Regions from separate parts of the Streptomyces sp. NPDC051561 genome, predicted to be linked through region 2. Evidence: riboswitches for the same ligand, from Rfam matches in the RefSeq annotation. Region 2 holds a riboswitch; the other holds the start of a gene.
The links. Region 2 has a riboswitch for glycine ahead of gcvP (aminomethyl-transferring glycine dehydrogenase). Riboswitches for the same ligand answer to the same signal wherever they lie in the genome.
Positions count from the first base shown of each region.

Region 1 (8,927 bases), on a different contig from region 2:
GCGGCAAGATCGCCTACCTCCTCTGCAATCCGCACAACCCCACCGGCACGGTGCACTCCCCTCAGGAACTCGCCGCCGTGGCGGTGCTGGCCCGGCGATACGGAGTGAGGGTCGTCGCCGACGAGATACACGCCCCACTCGTGCTGCCGGGCGCCGAATTCACGCCGTATCTGAGGGTGCCGGGAGCCGAGGACGCCTTCTCCCTGATGTCGGCGACCAAGGGCTGGAACCTCGCCGGGATCAAGGCGGCGCTCGCCCTCGCCGGGCCGGAGGCAGCAGCCGACCTGCGACGGATGCCCGAGGAAGTCACCCACGGCGCCAGCAGTCTGGGCGTCATCGCCCACACGGCAGCCTTCGGCCACGGGGACAAGTGGCTCGACGCCTTGCTGACCGGGCTCGATGCCAACCGCGCACTGCTGGGCCAGCTCCTCACCGCGCACCTCCCCGAAGTCGGCTACGCCAGGCCGGAGGGAACCTACCTGGCCTGGCTCGACTGCCGGTCCCTGGGCCTCCCGCCGGAAGTGACGGGCGCCCCGCAAGCCGGGCCCGGTACCGACGACTTGGCGGTGGTCACCGACCTGGCAGGCCCCGCCCAACTCTTCCTCGACGAGGCCAGGGTGGCGCTCTCCTCCGGTCACACCTTCGGAACGGGCGGAGCCGGCCACGTCCGGCTGAACTTCGCCACCTCCCGAGCCGTCCTCACCGAGGCGGTAGACCGGATGGGGCGCGCCGCCGCCCTCCACACCAATCGGCCGAATCGCACCAGTCCCTGCGGCCGCCGCGCCGACCGGTGACGACCATTACGCCGAAGATGCCTGTTCCTGCTGAGCTGCCCGGGCTCCTATCCACCCGCACCCGCACCCGCACCCGTGCGTCGCGCGGCGGTGCTGAGGTGACGTACTGGGGTCTGGTGGGCCGGTGATCCGGTGGTCCCGAGATGTGTACCCCTGGGCACCCGACGAGCCCTACCAGCGCCTCTTCGGGTTCGCGGGGCTGAATGGGTCCCGCCTGGCGAGGACACCGAAGCCGGCCCGAACGCCTGCCAGTTGCTCACCCACGAGGCTGCCTTCCGCCTAGCCCCCTTCACCCGGGAGATCCCGCTCGCCCACCCGTCGCCGCTGCCGGTGGCCAAGTACCCGCTTGCCTCGGCCGGCGACACGTACAAGGCCCTGGAAATCTTCAACTTCTTCGGCGACCGCATCTACCTGGCAGCTAGGGCGCCCAGCGTCCCGGCTTCGCCATGGACCCGGATGCCCCGTGGCTGCCCTGGATGGAGCGCGGACAGCGCCCCAGCGGCCTCACCTTCCACCGCCGGGGCCGCAAGTCGGACTCGTACGCCGAGGCGCCCGAGCGCTCCGGGGCCTGCTTCGCCGACCACCACCCGGAGTTCGCCCACGCCGACGGGCGGCTACTTCGGCGACTACAGCTTGCGGTAGTACGTCCAGCTGTCTCGTTGCACTCGCTCCACTTGTCCGAGGGACCTCTCGGTCCATGAGCCACGTGTGAGGAGTCGCGCCAGGGACCATCCCCGCTTGCGCGGGGACCACTCGGCGCCGGCGTCCCGGAGGATGCCTCCGGCGGGACCACCCCCGCATGCGCGGGGATCACAGTGGCTGAACTGCGTGATTACAGCCTGAGGTGAAGGGTTTTACTTGCTTTCACCGAAACTGGCATTCAGCGCAAATGGACCCTTTCGTTCACCATGTGGGGTGGAACTGCTGCTCACCATGCTCGCCGAGGTTCCTGTCCGGACGCCTTCGAGATACGGGGGGAACTTGAGGTGCGGGTGGCTGGCGTGACCGTGGAGCGGGGTGGGTGGGCCGACAGGTGAGGGCGGGGGATCCAGGGGCTTTCAGTTCTGTCAGAGGGACTTTCCAGGGGCTTTTCGTCGTGTGGGCGGGAAAGGCCGTGACAGAGCTGAAAGACATGAAGCACCCGTTCAGAAGTGCGGCGTCAGCACTCGATGACGTTGACCGCCAGGCCGCCCCGGGCCGTTTCCTTGTATTTGACCTTCATGTCGGCGCCGGTTTCCTTCATGGTCTTGATGACCTTGTCGAGGGAGACCTTGTGGGAGCCGTCGCCGCGCATTGCCATCTTGGCGGCGGTGATGGCCTTGACGGCGGCCATGCCGTTGCGTTCGATGCAGGGGATCTGGACGAGGCCGCCGACGGGGTCGCAGGTGAGGCCGAGGTTGTGTTCCATGCCGATTTCGGCGGCGTTCTCGACCTGTTCGGGGGAGCCGCCGAGGACCTCGGCGAGGGCGCCGGCGGCCATGGAGCAGGCGGAGCCGACCTCGCCCTGGCAGCCGACCTCGGCGCCGGAGATGGAGGCGTTCTCCTTGAAGAGCATGCCGATGGCGCCGGCGGCGAGGAGGAAGCGGACGACACCGTCCTCGTCGGCGTTCGGGACGAAGTTCATGTAGAAGTGCAGGACGGCGGGGATGATGCCGGCGGCGCCGTTGGTGGGGGCGGTGACGACGCGGCCGCCTGCGGCGTTCTCCTCGTTGACGGCCATCGCGTAGAGGGTGGTCCACTCCATGGCGTGCGTCTTGGGGTCGCCGTCGGCGCGCAGCTGGCGGGCCGTGTGGGCGGCGCGGCGGCGTACCTTGAGGCCGCCGGGGAGGATGCCCTCGCGGGAGATGCCGCGTGAGACGCAGGCCTGCATGACGCGCCAGATTTCGAGGAGGCCCTCGCGGATCTCTTCCTCGGTGCGCCAGGACTTCTCGTTCTCCAGCATCAGGGAGGAGATGGAGAGGCCGGTCTCGCGGGCGAGGCGCAGGAGTTCGTCGCCGGTGCGGAAGGGGTGCTTGAGGACCGTGTCGTCGGGGACGATCGGGTTGTCGCCCGCGACCGCGTCCTCGTCGACGACGAAGCCGCCGCCGACCGAGTAGTAGGTCTTTTCGAGGAGCGGGGCGCCCTGGGCGTCGTACGCGAAGAGGGTCATTCCGTTCGCGTGGTAGGGCAGCGAGCGGCGGCGGTGGAGGATCAGCTCGTTCGGCTCGTCGAAGTCGATCTCGTGAGCCGAGCCGATCTCGGTGGAGAGCAGGCGCAGCTTGCCGGTGGCGCGGATGCGGTCGACCTCGGCGTCGGCGGTCTCGACGTTGACGGAGCGCGGGGAGTGGCCCTCCAGGCCGAGCAGGACGGCCTTGGGGGTGCCGTGGCCGTGGCCGGTCGCGCCGAGCGAGCCGAAGAGTTCGGCCCGGACGGAGGTGGTCTGGGCGAGCAGACCGTCCTTCTTCAGGCGTCCCACGAACATCCGGGCGGCCCGCATGGGGCCGACCGTGTGGGAGCTGGACGGGCCTATGCCGATCGAGAACAGGTCGAAGACCGAGATGGCCACAGCGAAACTCCTCAGAAGGGTGGCGGACGCCGTTGTCCGTCGGGGGGACAGCAGTGCGGTGGTGCGGAGGCACGGGTGTGCGGGGGTGCAAGGGGCGGGGCACCGCACTCACTGGTACCAGTGTGCGCGGTGCCCCGTTTTTTGCTTATGGATGGACTTCTACATCCAGATGAAGCGTACGGAACTACTTCAGTCCAGGGTAAAGCGGGTGCTTGTCGGCGAGCGCCGTCACGCGGGCCGAGAGCGCCTTGACGTCGTACGAGGGCTTGAGGGCCTCCGCGATGATGTCGGCGACCTCGGTGAAGTCCTCCGCCAGGAAGCCGCGGGTGGCAAGGGCGGGGGTACCGATGCGCAGGCCCGAGGTGACCATCGGGGGGCGGGGGTCGTTCGGGATGGCGTTGCGGTTGACCGTGATGCCGACCTCGTGGAGGCGGTCCTCGGCCTGCTGGCCGTCCAGCTCCGAGTTGCGCAGGTCGACCAGGACCAGGTGCACGTCGGTGCCGCCGGTCAGGACGGAGATGCCGTGCTCGGTGGCGTCCGGCTGGACCAGGCGGTCGGCCAGGATGCGGGCGCCGTCCAGGGTGCGCTGCTGGCGCTCCTTGAACTCCGGGGAGGCCGCGACCTTGAAGGAGACCGCCTTGGCCGCGATCACGTGCTCCAGCGGGCCACCCTGCTGACCGGGGAAGACCGCGGAGTTGATCTTCTTGGCCAGCTCGGCGGTGGAGAGGATCACGCCGCCGCGCGGGCCGCCGAGGGTCTTGTGGGTGGTGGTGGTGACCACGTGGGCGTGCGGCACCGGGTTGGGGTGCAGCCCGGCGGCGACCAGGCCCGCGAAGTGCGCCATGTCGACCATCAGGTACGCGCCGACCTCGTCCGCGATCTCGCGGAACTTCGCGAAGTCCAGCTGGCGCGGGTACGCCGACCAGCCGGCCACGATCAGCTTCGGCTGGGACTCCTTGGCGAGGCGGGCGACCTCGTCCATGTCGACCTCGCCACTCTCGTCCACGTGGTACGGGACCACGTTGTAGAGACGGCCCGAGAAGTTGATCTTCATGCCGTGGGTCAGGTGACCGCCGTGGGCCAGGTTCAGGCCCATGATCGTGTCGCCCGGCTTGATCAGGGCGTGCATCGCGGCGGCGTTGGCCTGCGCACCGGAGTGCGGCTGGACGTTCGCGTGCTCGGCGCCGAACAGCGCCTTGATGCGGTCGATCGCGATCTGCTCGACCACGTCGACGTGCTCGCAGCCGCCGTAGTAGCGGCGGCCCGGGTAGCCCTCGGCGTACTTGTTGGTGAGGACCGAGCCCTGGGCCTCCATGACCGCGACCGGAGCGAAGTTCTCCGAGGCGATCATTTCGAGGGTGGACTGCTGGCGGTGGAGCTCGGCGTCGACGGCGGCGGCGACGTCCGGGTCCAGCTCGTGGAGGGAGGAGTTGAGAAGCGACATCAGGCGAGTCCCTAGGGGTTCTTGGTAGCTCAGTTGCCGGAGAGCGCGGAGTACTCGTCGGCGGAGAGCAGGTCGGCCGGCTCCTCCGTGACGCGTACCTTGAACAGCCAGCCACCCTCGAACGGGGCGGAGTTCACCAGCGACGGGTCGTCCACGACGTCCTGGTTGGCCTCGACGACCTCGCCGGTCACCGGGGAGTACAGGTCGCTGACGGACTTGGTCGACTCCAGCTCGCCACAGGTCTCGCCCGCGGTCACCGTGTCGCCGACCTCAGGGAGCTGAGCGAAGACGACGTCACCGAGCGCGTTGGCCGCGAACTCCGTGATGCCGACCGTCGCCACGTCCTCGGACGTCGCGAGCCACTCGTGCTCCTTGCTGTAACGCAGCTGCTGGGGGTTGCTCATGGCTGAATTCTCCTGGATGCGGGGGAGTGCTGAGGAACAGGGTCTTGCGGAATGAGACGGGCGTACATCGCGAAGCGGGACGTATCCGTCAGATGGCGCGGGCGGCGTACGTCACGTCGGGTGGCCGGGGGTACGTCGATCCGGCCGCCCGCAGCGACGTTACTTCTGGCGCTTGTAGAACGGCAGCGCCACGACCTCGTACGGCTCGTGGCTGCCCCGGATGTCCACCGCGACGCCCTCGGTGCCGGGCGCGGCGAAGGCGGCGTCGACGTAGGCCATGGCGATCGGCTTGCCGAGGGTGGGGGACGGGGCCCCGGAGGTGACCTCGCCGATGACCTGGCCGTTCGCGACGACCGGGTAGCCGGAGCGCGGGACCCGGCGGCCCTCGGCGATCAGCCCGACGAGCTTGCGCGGGGGTGCGGTCTCGGCGCGCTCGGCGGCCGCCAGGAGCGACGTACGCCCGACGAAGTCGCCGTCCTTCTCGAACTTCACGACCCGGCCCAGACCGGCGTCGAAGGGGGTGAGGGAGGTGGTCAGCTCGTTGCCGTACAGCGGCATCCCCGCCTCCAGGCGGAGGGTGTCGCGGCAGGACAGGCCACAGGGGATCAGTCCGGCGCCCGCGCCCGCCTCGGTCAGCGCCTGCCAGATCTTCTCGGCGTGCTGCGGCTCGACGAACAGCTCGAAGCCGTCCTCGCCGGTGTAGCCGGTACGGGCGATCAGGGCCGGGACACCGGCGACGGTGCCGGGCAGACCGGCGTAGTACTTCAGCCCGTCCAGGTCGGCGTCCGTGACGGACTTCAGGATGCCGGGGGACTCGGGGCCCTGGACGGCGATCAGGGCGTACGCGTCGCGGTCGTCGCGGACCTCGGCGTCGAAGCCGGCGGCGCGGGCGACGAGGGCGTCCAGCACGATCTGGGCGTTGCCGGCGTTGGCGACGACCATGTATGTGGACGGCGCGGTCGCGCTCTCGGCGAGGCGGTAGACGATGAGGTCGTCGACGATGCCGCCGTCCTCCTGGCAGATCATCGTGTACCGGGCGCGGCCGACGCCGACGGTGCTGATGTTGCCGACCAGGGCGAAGTTCAGGAGATCGACGGCCTGCGGGCCGGTCACCGTGATCTCGCCCATGTGGGAGAGGTCGAAGAGGCCCGCCCGGGTGCGTACCGCGTTGTGCTCGTCGCGCTCCGAGCCGTAGCGCAGGGGCATGTCCCAGCCCGCGAAGTCGGTCATGGTCGCGCCGAGCGAGCGATGCAGGGCATCGAGGGCGGTGTGGCGGGTGGTGCTCATGAAACGGCTCCCAAGGCAGCAGACATGTGCAGACAGGCACTGACACATGCGCGGGCATGACGACGAGGACTGTCCTCCCCATCTGTCATCGGAACCTGAGAGGTTCGCCGCCGCAACGTGTGCGGCCGGCTTGCACCTTGGGTGGGGGTGCCCGGGGCACCCCGCTTTTCAGATCTGCCTCGCCCGCGCGGTACGGGGCCTGAGAGATTCAAGGGAGGAGCTTGCTCCTTCGGCGTCCCCGGCAGTGCTGCCAGGAACTCTCCCGCGCGGATTCATGCGGCCGTTGTGAAGTTGAGGGTGCACGGGGGCTGCCCGGCGGGCACATCATTGCACGCCCCCCTCGGTCGGCAAATCGCTTGTCCCGCATTACCTTTTCTTTACACTTCTTGGGCAAGGGTGAAGTCGTACCCAGCAGGGGGAGGGGTGAGGGCGTTGCAGCAATCCAGCGGTGTTGCCACGGCAGGCGCGACGGGCGCGGTGAGCGCGGCAGGCGTGGCGGGCTCGGTCGGGCCGAAGGCGGGCGTGAGAGCGGTGAGGCCCGTGCCGGTGCCGGTCGTGCGCGATCTGCGGGAGCGGGCCGGGCGCAGTCCACGGCGGCTGATGTTTGCGGCCGGGGACGTGGTGGTGGTGTCCGGACTGCCGGGCAGCGGCAAGAGCACCCTGATCAGGCGTACGACCACGGGTGTGCGGACCATCGACTCCCAGGACGTCCGCGAGCGCTGGGACGGCGGTACGCCGGCCTGGCTGCCGTACGCCCTCTACCGGCCGCTGGTGCGGATCGCCCACTACGCGGGGCTGCGCCGGGCACTGCGCTCCGGCGCGAGCGTGGTGGTGCACGACTGCGGTACGCAGACGTGGGTGCGGCGGTGGCTGGCGCGTGAGGCGCGGCGCCGGGGGCGCGGGCTGCGGCTGGTGCTGCTCGACGTGACGCCCGAGGTGGCCAGGGACGGTCAGCGGGAGCGCGGACGCGGAGTCTCCGGCTACGCCTTCGCCCGGCACCGGCGGGCGGTCGGGGCGCTGGTGCGGGACGCGGAGGGCGAGCGACTGCCGGCCGGGTGCGCCTCGGCGGTGCTGCTGGACCGGGAGGCGGCGGGGGTGCTGCGCGAGATCGGGTTCGAGGTGGAGTGAGGGCAGGGGGACGGCACGGTACGGGGGCGGCCTTCGGCGGCGTGATGCCGAGAGGCACGCTCCGCGGTGCGGCGACTGCGGAAAGTGACCGTGGAGTGCACCTGCCGTGCGGGGACCGGCCCGGCGCTATGGTCGGTCGCGCAGGACGGGGAGTGGCAGGCACGACGCGGCAGGCACGACGCGGCAGCACGAAGGGGACGGTCCGTGGATTTTCCGGAGACGACGGGGCAGTACGGCGGACAGGGGCCGGACGGCCCGGGCGGCGGCGGACCCGCCAATGAACTCGAAGAGGTACTGATCGCCTCCCTCGGCAGCACCTCCGCCGGCGGGCGCATCGTCGAGGTGCTCGGCCGCAGCCCTCTGTGGATCCCGCTGCCCAACGGCGGCGGCCCGGACAGCGGCCCCCTCGACCTGCCCACCACGGAGATCGACGGCCAGGCGTACGTCCCCGTGTTCAGCTCCGAGCAACAGTTCCGGCGGGGTGCGGGCGCCATGTCCTTCGCGGTGGCCCCCGCCGTGGAGTTCGCCCGGGGGCTGCCCCCGCAGCTGGGCATCGTGGTGAACCCCGGCGCCGCCGTCGTCGTACCCCTGCCGCCGCCCGCCGTGGCCGTGCTGTGCAAGGCGGGACACACTCCGCTGGACGGGCCCGCGACCGGCGGCCGGGTGCGGCTCTTCGAGCCGGACTGGCAGGACGAGCCGGTCGACTTCCTGGCCGCGGCCGCGGGGGAGTTCCAGCAGAGCGGCACCGTGGTCACCGCCAGGCGGGCGCTCGCCAGCGTCGAGGGCGGGCCGGACGAGCTGTTCATCGGCGTGCAGGTGTCGTCGTGGGAGGGCGCGGACCGCAACGCGCCGATGGACGCGCTCGGCCGGGCGCTCGGACGCGAACCGGTGCGGTGGCCGGTGCACCTGCTGCTGCTCGACATGGCACAGGACCCGGTGGCCGAGTGGATGCTGGAGCGTGTGCGGCCGTTCTACCGGAGGGAACACTGAGAGCCTGGGGCCGAGGAGCCCGCGCGGGGACGGAGACCGGCGAAGACCGGCGAAGACCGGCGAAGACCGGCGAAGACTTCGAAACCGAACCCGACTCGGTGTCAGTAGTGCCGCTTAAGCTGGTTTGATGACCTCGCCACACGGGGGTGGTCTGGTCGACATGGTGGATCGAAGAGGGGCGGGACCCAGGGTGAGCGCGTCAGGCACCGCGGCGGCCGGACAGGTCGAGCACATGCTGCGCCAGGTGACCCCGGGGCGGTACGACGCGTACGAGGCGCTGCTGCACGCCCTCGTCGACGGCAAGCTGTGGATGCTGCTCTGGCACGGCACCGCCG
Region 1 is NZ_JBITDM010000009.1:4,717-13,643, forward strand. Features, by position in the region: gene ACIA73_RS20970 (MalY/PatB family protein) at 1-794, shown strand, start outside; partial or broken gene ACIA73_RS20975 (DUF1838 family protein) at 812-1,495, shown strand; gene ACIA73_RS20980 (L-serine ammonia-lyase) at 1,954-3,339, opposite strand; gene glyA (serine hydroxymethyltransferase) at 3,524-4,783, opposite strand; gene gcvH (glycine cleavage system protein GcvH) at 4,813-5,187, opposite strand; gene gcvT (glycine cleavage system aminomethyltransferase GcvT) at 5,347-6,474, opposite strand; glycine riboswitch at 6,653-6,749, opposite strand; gene ACIA73_RS21000 (AAA family ATPase) at 6,898-7,602, shown strand; gene ACIA73_RS21005 (enhanced serine sensitivity protein SseB) at 7,807-8,592, shown strand; gene ACIA73_RS21010 (enhanced serine sensitivity protein SseB C-terminal domain-containing protein) at 8,783-8,927, shown strand, end outside.
Region 1: linked by a shared signal. The riboswitch ahead of gcvT (glycine cleavage system aminomethyltransferase GcvT) and the one ahead of gcvP (aminomethyl-transferring glycine dehydrogenase) in region 2 are both predicted to bind glycine.

Region 2 (8,927 bases):
TGGGTCAGGTACGCGTCGGTGCGCAGCAGCGCGTCGGGCAGCGCGTCCGTGGCCGTGGTGTCCAGCGCCGCGATGTCGCCCTCGACCCCGAAGGCAGCCCATACGGCCGTGACCTGTGCGCGGAGAGTGGTCTCGTCACAGGCGAAGGAGACGGTGTCGCCGTCGACAAGACGCAGGTTGACCCCGTTCTCACGGGCGGCGGCGACCACCTCGGCGGCCTTGCCGGGCACCTGTGCGGTCACGGTGTCGAAGAACGCGTCGTGCGCGATCCGGACGCCACCGGCCCGCAGCCCCTGGGCGAGGATCACCGCGTACCGGTGCGTCCGGCGGGCGATGCCCTTGAGTCCGTCCGGCCCGTGATAGACGGCGTACATTCCCGCCATCACGGCGAGCAGCACCTGCGCGGTACAGATGTTGCTGGTGGCCTTCTCACGGCGGATGTGCTGCTCACGCGTCTGCAGCGCCAGCCGGTACGCCTTGTTGCCGTCCGCGTCCACGGAGACACCCACGAGCCGTCCCGGCAGGCTGCGCGCGAACTTCTCGCGTACGGCCATGAATCCGGCGTGCGGACCGCCGAAGCCCATCGGTACACCGAACCGCTGCGTCGTGCCGACGGCGATGTCCGCACCCAGCTCGCCCGGTGAGGTCAGCAGCGTCAGCGCCAGCAGATCAGCGGCAACGGTGACGATGGCGCCGAGCTCGTGCGCCGCGTCGATCACCGGCTTGATGTCCCGCACCACACCCGAGGCACCGGGGTACTGCAACAGCACACCGAACACCCCGCGCTCGGCGACCTCGGCGGGAATCCCCTCCGCCAGGTCGGCGACGACGACCTCGACACCGGTCGGCTCGGCACGCGTCTCGATCACGGCGATGGTCTGCGGCAGCGTCTCGGCATCGATCAGGAAGACACCGCCCTTGACCTTGCCCACCCGGCGCGCGAGCGACATGGCCTCGGCGGCGGCGGTGCCCTCGTCGAGCAGCGAGGCTCCGGAGGTCGGCAGTCCGGTCAACTCGGCAACCATGGTCTGGAAGTTGAGCAGCGCCTCCAGCCGGCCCTGCGAGATCTCCGGCTGGTACGGCGTGTACGCCGTGTACCAGGCCGGGTTCTCCATCACATTGCGCAGAATGACCGGCGGGGTGAAGGTCCCGTAGTACCCGAGCCCGATCATCGGGGCGAGCACCTGGTTGCGGTCGGCCAGGGTACGCAGCTCGGCCAGGACCTCGGCCTCGGTCCGCGCGTCCGGCAGCCCGAGGGCGGCGGCGTTCTTGATGGCGTCCGGCACGGCAGCATCGGTCAGCTCGTCGAGCGACCCGTACCCCACCTGCGCCAGCATCTTCGCCTGCGCCTCGACATCGGGTCCGATGTGACGCTGCTCGAAGGGGATGCCACGCTCAAGCTCTTCGAGCGAAATACGGTTGGCGGTCATCTGCGGAAGGCCTCCTGGTCTGACACGACCTGCGAGGGGCACCACGGCACGGGCGCCCGGACGGCCTCCCCCTCTGTCATCTCAACCTGAGAGCTTCACCGGGGCGTCAAGATCATCAACGCCCCGACTTTCACCGTCGGTGAGGGCGGATAACGACCCGGCCTGCGCCGTGTCCGTACTCCACCCTGCTTTCCAGAGTGACCTCGTCCATGCGGTACAGGGGCCTGAGAGATTCCGGGGAGGAGTTGCTCCTTCGGCGCCTCCGACACATTCGTTCTCGGAGGACTCTCCCGCACGGGGTCAGCAGCCGTCGGCCAGCCTACCAGCGCACTACTGCCCTGTTCCCTCGAGTGGCCAGGCTCACGAATCTGCTCTTTCGTAGTGTTTTACGGGGTTCAAGCAGCAGTTGCGACCAGTTGGAGGGACCGTGCAGACCGACATCGATCCGCGCAGCCTGATCGGCCGCAAGGCACTAGACCGCAACGGCACCAAGATCGGAACGGTGGACGAGGTCTACCTGGACGACGCCACCGGCGTCCCGGAGTGGGCCGCCGTCCGTACCGGTCTCTTCTCCCGGGACGCATTCGTCCCCCTCGAACCCAGCTCCCTTGAGAACAACACCCTTCGCATCCCCTTCGAAAAGTCCCTCATCAAGGACGCCCCGGACTTCGGCGTGGGCCGCCACCTCTCCCCCGAGCAGGAACTCCAGCTCTACCGCCACTACGGCCTCCACGCCGCGCCCCCCGCCGCCCCCGACCGGAACTTCGGCACCCTCGCCGGCGAAGACAGCTAGCCCCGCCCCGGGGCCACCCCCGAACGACTCCGCCTCCGCAGTGGCGGGGCCGCAAGCAGTGGCATGCGCGCGCCTCGTCGACGGCGGCGGGACGGAACCGGCCCACGCACCCCGAGCCGGCGCCCGCCAAGGGCCGCCCAGCACCCCCGCCCCCCTACCGGCCCCCCGCCCCCTCCTCAGCCTTCCCCACCAACGGCAACGCCTCCCCCTTGGTCAATTCCGGGTCATCCACCCGGAACGTCCGCACCCGCCCCGGCCCCACCGACCCCGGCTCCTCGAACCGGACCGTCACCCGCCCCACCCCACTCCCCTGAACCCACCCCGCCCCGTACACCGCATGCCGCACGTCATGCCCCGCGTGCCACCGCACCTCGGTACCCGCCTCCACAGGGGCCGCAGCAAGCTCGCCGGCCCCAGCCCCTTCCCCGGCCGCCGCCGAGCCCGCGACCACCACTTCCGCGACCTCACCGGCCGCCCCCTCAGCACCTCCCGCCGCCGCCTCGGAGCCTCCAGCCACGGCACCGCTCGCCCCAGTCGCACCGTTCGCCCCTACGGCCTCGGCCGCCTCCGCGGCCCGCGCCGCCTGCGCGAAGAGGTCCTCCTGCGTGTAGTCCGCCAGCCCCGTCACGCCCACTCCCAGCAGCCGCACCCCACCCGTCGTATCCACCCCCTCCAGCAACCGCGCTGCTGCCTCCCGCACCACCTCGGGATCATCCGTCGGCCCCCGCAACGTCTCCGACCTGGTCAGCGTCGAGAAGTCGAACCGCCGCACCTTCAGCACCACGGTCCGCCCCGACCGGCCCGCCCCCCGCAGCCGCTCCACACACCTCACAGCCAGCCGCTCCACCTCCGCCCGCACCCGCACCCGGTCGTGCAGGTCCACGTCGAAGGTGTCCTCCACAGACACCGATTTCGCGTCCCGCTCGGCCACCACGGGCCGGTCGTCGAGCCCGAGCGCCATCCGGTGCAGCGAGGCCCCGTGCGCCTTACCCAGCAGCCGTACGAGCTCGTCCTCGCCCGCAGAGGCAAGGTGCGCCACCGTCGTCATCCCGGCCCGCCGCAGATGGTCCCCGGTGGCCGGACCGACCCCGGGCAGAATCCGTACCGACATCGGAGCGAGCAACTCCCGCTCCGCCCCCGGCTCCATCAGCACCAGCCCGTCCGGCTTGGCCTCCTCGGAAGCGATCTTGGCCAGCATCTTGGACCCCGCGAGCCCCACCGACCCGCTGAGCCCCGTGACCGCACGAATGTCCCGCCGCAGCTGCTCCCCCACCGCCCGCGCGGACTCCTCGTCCCGGGCCGCCCCGCCCGCCTCCAGATCCACGAACGCCTCGTCCAGGCTCAACGGCTCGACCAACGGCGACAACCGCGCCAGCAGCTCCATCACCTGTTCGCTCACCGCCCGGTACAGGGTGAACCGCGGCACCAGATAGGCCGCATTGGGCGCCAGCCTCCGCGCCTGCGCCATCGGCATCGCCGAGTGCACTCCGAAGCGCCTCGCCTCGTACGAAGCGGTGGACACCACCCCGCGCGGCCCCAGCCCGCCCACCACGACCGGCTTCCCGCGCAGGCTCGGCTTCGCCGCCTGTTCCGCGGCGGCGAAGAAGGCATCCATGTCCAGATGCAGGATGGTCGGCACACTTCTCACACCGACGATGCTGCCCTACGCCACTGACAATCGACCGAATCGCTCAGAGCCGGACCCCGAACCCGACCCGCGGCACCCGGCCGAATCCACCAGCCCGCAGCCCACAGCCCGCTCATTGCCTCAACCCGGCCCGATGCCTCCGGTCCGCCGGCGACTCAGCCCGCCCGGTTCCGCCGCCGCGCCAGCTCGTCCCCCGGATTGTTCCCGACCAGCGTCTCCCCGGTGTCGACCCGTTCACCGTGCAGCTGCGACAACGCCGTTTCGACGTCCCGCCACACCACGCCCACGGCGATGCCGAAGACCCCCTGTCCCCCCTGCAACAGCTTCACGACCTCGTCCGGCGACGTGCACTCGTAGACGGTGGCGCCGTCGCTCATGAGCGTCATCCGCTCCAGATCCTCGAACCCCCTGGCCCGCAGGTGCTGCACGGCGGCACGGATGTTCTGCAGCGCGACCCCGGTGTCCAGGAACCGCTTGACGATCTTGAGGACGACCACATCGCGAAAGCTGTAGAGCCGCTGCGTCCCGGAGCCGTAGGCCGGCCGCACACTCGGCTCGACCAGCCCGGTGCGCGCCCAGTAGTCCAGTTGCCGATAGGTGATGCCCGCAGCCGCACACGCGGTGGGCCCCCGGTAGCCGACGGTCTCGGCCGCTTCCGCGGCCCGCGCCGGAGCGACGGGGTGCTGACTTGCTGTGGGGTCGGCCGAACTGCCGAGCGGATACGGCCCGCCCGTCGCCGTACCGTCGCCGCTGATTCTCACGCCGACCTCCGTCCTTGACCTGCCCTGTCGACGGTAGGCAGTCGCCCGGGGTGCGTCAACGATCGCCACACTCGGCACGCCGAGTGATAATCACCCTGAGAGTGGTTTCCCGTGTCTCTCATCGGGGAAAGGCTACTCGAATGCGCTGAAAAACCGGGGCCTGCGCGTGCCGGTAACGCCCGGAAAACAACGCTGCCCGGCCGGGATTCCCGGCCGGGCAGCGCCACTCACTGACTGTTGGTACCGAAGTCCTCCGGCGAGATCTGATCGAGGAACTCGCGGAACTTCTCCACCTCGTCCTCCTGCTCGTCCGGAATCGCGATCCCGGCGTCGTCCAGCACCCCGTCACTGCCGTAGATCGGCGTCCCGGTGCGCAGCGCCAGCGCTATGGCGTCGGACGGCCGCGCGCTGACCTCCACTCCACTGGCGAAGACCAGCTCGGCGTAGAAGACCCCGTCCCGCAGGTCGGTGATCCGGACCTCGGTGAGCTCCTGCCCCACCGCTTCGAGCACGTCCTTGAACAGGTCGTGCGTCAGCGGCCTGGCAGGAGCCAGCCCCTGCTGTGCAAAGGCGATCGCTGTGGCCTCACCCGGTCCGATCCAGATGGGAAGGTACCGATCGCCTCCCACTTCACGCAGGAGCACGATCGGCTGGTTGTTGGGCATCTCCACCCTGACACCTACGACGTCGAGCTCGTTCACACAGCAACCCTAGGACGTGCCCGACCGGTTTGGGTAGTCGGGCTCCTGTTCGCTCCAAGTTCGGCTCAGTGAGAACCGGACCTCAGCGCTGTCTGTACCAGCGCGGCATGCAGTCGTACGGAGATCCCGGCAAGCTCCCTGGTGGTCGCCTCCGCATGCGCCCTGGTCTGCGGATTGCGGTGCCGACGCAGCGGCGCGACGACATTGCCGATCAACCCGGCCTCCCGGTCGGCGGCGGCCTTCATCGCCCGCAGGTGACGCGGTTCCAGGCCGAATCGCCCCAGATCCGCCACAAGTTTCGCCACGGTCACCGCCTCGGCGTCGTAACCACCGTCCGGCAGCTCCGCAATCAGCCCGTACGCCTCCCACTCGGCCAGATCGCCCTCCGACACCTCCGCGCCGGCCAGCAGCTCCTCCCGGCCGAGCCGGGTCGCGGTCGGCCCTTCCGCCGCCACCTCAGGAGCACCGTCGAGCAGCTCACGCGGTCCGCCGGGGGACGGCAGCTGGACCTGCTCGCCGCGCTCCAGAGCGTCCAGGTGCTCCTTGATGACCTTGAGCGGCAGATAGTGGTCGCGCTGCATGCGCAGCACCTGGGCGAGCCGTTCGACGTCCACCGGGCTGAACTTCCGGTACCCGGACGGCGTGCGTTGCGGCTCGACCAGCCCCTCCGCCTCCAAGAAGCGGATCTTGGAGATCGTTACTTCGGGAAATTCCTCACGCAGCAGGCTGAGTACAGAACCGATGCTCATCAGCCGGCTGCCGGCCGAGGCGGTGCCGCGCACGGCACCGCCCGTCTGGATTCTCAGCATGGACCTTCCCTGAAAGGATCAGACGCCCTGCTGGCTCGCGTAGAAGACCAGCCGGTACTTACCGATCTGCACCTCGTCGCCGTTCGACAGCAGGACCGCGTCGATGCGCTCCCGGTTGACGTACGTGCCATTGAGGCTGCCGACGTCGGAGACGGTGAATCCGCCGTCCGCACCCCGGCGGAACTCCACGTGCCGTCGCGAGACGGTCACGTCGTCGAGGAAGATGTCGCTCTGCGGGTGGCGGCCGGCCGTGGTCAGCTCACCGTCCAGCAGGAAGCGGCTCCCCGAGTTCGGCCCGCGGCGCACCACGAGGAGCGCCGCACCGTTGGGCAGAGCGTCGACCGCGGCCTGGGCCTCGGGCGACAGCGAGGGAAGAGCGGTCTGGCCGGTCTTCTCCGCCTCGTACGCCTCAAGTCCCGAGATCGAGATGGTCGAGGTCGTCTCCGACGGACGCTCGGCCGCGACTCCGCCCTTGAGCGGCGCACCACAGTTGGAACAGAAGCGGCTGGCCTCGGCATTGCGGTGCCCGCACCTCGTACAAACCGGCAAGGCCGACATGGACGGATCCTCCTGCCGCGGCTGCCCCGCGTGGTGGGCGCTGGTTGCGTACGGGTCGGGAGCGAACTCTCCACCCGTACTTGAGGTTGATGGTTCCCCGGAACCTATGCGGCCGGAACCGGCCGGGTCAACAGACGGCGCGCCGTGGCCGCCGACCTCGTCACGGAAGAGCGGGCGCTCGCCGCTCTGCTCCTCGGCCTCACCGGGGCGCGGGGCACGGTGACGCGCAGTGTGGGAGCTGCTGTCGTCTCGTGCACTCTTGCCGAACAATTTCGCAAACAACTTCACGGGCGATTCCCCTTGACCGAAACAGACCCGCCCGTGGGGCAGGACGAACCCTGCATCAACAAACCCTGCATCACTGACTAACGTGCTGACTTGGACATCTGCACAACGTCCGTATCCATCAGACAGTTTCCACCACGCACCACGTCCTGGATGCGTCGACCCCCCGCAACCTCATGCCCGTGTCCGACAGCCCTCATTCGCCCCGCCATCACTGGGGTGACAACCGAGCGTAGTCAGGCCGCTTCGCCGGTCGCAAGGCATTCACGACGATCTTCTCAAGTCGTTGCACCACTGCGGTGGCCTGCTCCTTCTCCAGAGTCTGCACGACTCCACCGGGAATGTTGAGCGCCGGCTCCAGATCCTGGGGCTTGCCGATCACCTTGAAGCGGTACGGCGCGACGATCTTCTTGCCGTCCACCTGGATACTGCCGCCCTCCTCGGAGAAATAGGTGTTCGCCACGACCCGTACGTCATTGATCTGAATTGCTTCCGCTCCGGCCGCGCGCAGTTCCTGAATCGTGTCCAGCAGCCGGTCCGCCTCGACCGACTTGTGCGGGTCGTTGATGGTCAGCGTGATGCCCGGCCCCTGGGCACCCACCGTGCCGGCGAGCACGCCGAGCTGACGTTCCTTCTCCAGCGTCTGCTTGCGCGCCTCTTCCGCCTGGTCCGAGCTGCTCTCCAGCTCGGTCCGCTGGTCCGTCAGCCGCTGCTTCTCGTCCTCCAGCCGGGCGCTGCGGTCGTCCAGTTCGTCAAGGATCCTTACGAGGTCCTCCTGCCGGGCACCGCGCAGCGTCCCGTTGTCACTGGTCGAGTTGACCTGAATGGCGAGGCCGAGCCCCAGCCCGAACAGCAGCAGCGCGACGATCAGCTGGGCCCGGGTGGCCCGCGGCGGCCACAGGCCGGCGGCCAGCCGCTGCCTTCCGGTCAGTTCCGGCTGCTCCTCGTTCTTCCCCGTACTCACCGGCGTCACGCCCTGAAGATGTGCCGCCGGATGGCGGCAGCGTTGGAGAAGATCCGGATGCCGAGGACGACGACCACGCCGGTCGACAGCTGCGCGCCGACGCCCAGCTTGTCGCCGAGGAAGACGATCAGGGCGGCGACCACCACGTTCGACAGGAAGGAGACCACGAAGACCTTGTCGACGAAGATGCCGTCGAGCATGGCCCGCAGTCCTCCGAAGACCGCGTCCAGCGCGGCCACCACGGCGATCGGCAGATAGGGCTCGACCACCGCCGGCACTTCGGGACGGACCAGCAATCCGACCACGACTCCCACGACGAGGCCAAGTACGGCGATCACGATGTGCCCTTCTCCGTCTTCTGTGTGTCGGCCACGCCCTTTCCGGAGCCTGCGGCCTGTGGTTGCGCGATGCGTACGATCAGGCTCGGGGCGGCCGGCAGCCGCACCTCGTCCTGGTCGGACATGCTGGTACGGATGCCGTAACTCTCCTGCAGCACATGAAGGTACTGGCCATCGGCACTGTCGTTGAACGCGGTGTTCAGATGCTTTCCACCGACGGCCTCCACGGTGTAGGGCGGTGCCAGCGGCCGGTTGTCGACCAGTATCGCGTCGCCCGCCGCCCTGATCGCCGACAACATCGTCAGGCGCTGCCCGTTGATGGCAACCGCCTCGGCGCCGGACTGCCAGAGCCCGTTGACGACGCGTTGCATGTCCCGGTCCCGCACCCGCCCGGTGTCCGAGAACCCGCTGCTCCCCCGCGGCCCGTCGGCGCCCTCACCAGTCTCTTTGGCATCGTCCACAACGAGTTTGACGCCCGGGCCCTGCACCGGGGTTGCTCCGGACAACAGAGCGACCAGTGCCCCCTGGTCGCCACCGTGCTCCTCAAGTGCCTTGCGCTGACGCTCTCCCACGTCGTTGCGGAGTGCGTCGACATCCTTCTCCAGGGCATCGGCGTCGGCGGTCTCGCTCTGGATCCGCT
Region 2 is NZ_JBITDM010000007.1:358,304-367,230, forward strand. Features, by position in the region: gene gcvP (aminomethyl-transferring glycine dehydrogenase) at 1-1,430, opposite strand, end outside; glycine riboswitch at 1,633-1,733, opposite strand; gene ACIA73_RS19335 (PRC-barrel domain-containing protein) at 1,858-2,223, shown strand; gene ACIA73_RS19340 (DNA polymerase IV) at 2,378-3,871, opposite strand; gene ACIA73_RS19345 (MerR family transcriptional regulator) at 4,027-4,632, opposite strand; gene ACIA73_RS19350 (bifunctional nuclease family protein) at 4,860-5,333, opposite strand; gene ACIA73_RS19355 (MerR family transcriptional regulator) at 5,399-6,142, opposite strand; gene ACIA73_RS19360 (FHA domain-containing protein) at 6,161-7,114, opposite strand; gene ACIA73_RS19365 (DUF881 domain-containing protein) at 7,197-7,958, opposite strand; gene ACIA73_RS19370 (small basic family protein) at 7,955-8,287, opposite strand; gene ACIA73_RS19375 (DUF881 domain-containing protein) at 8,284-8,927, opposite strand, start outside.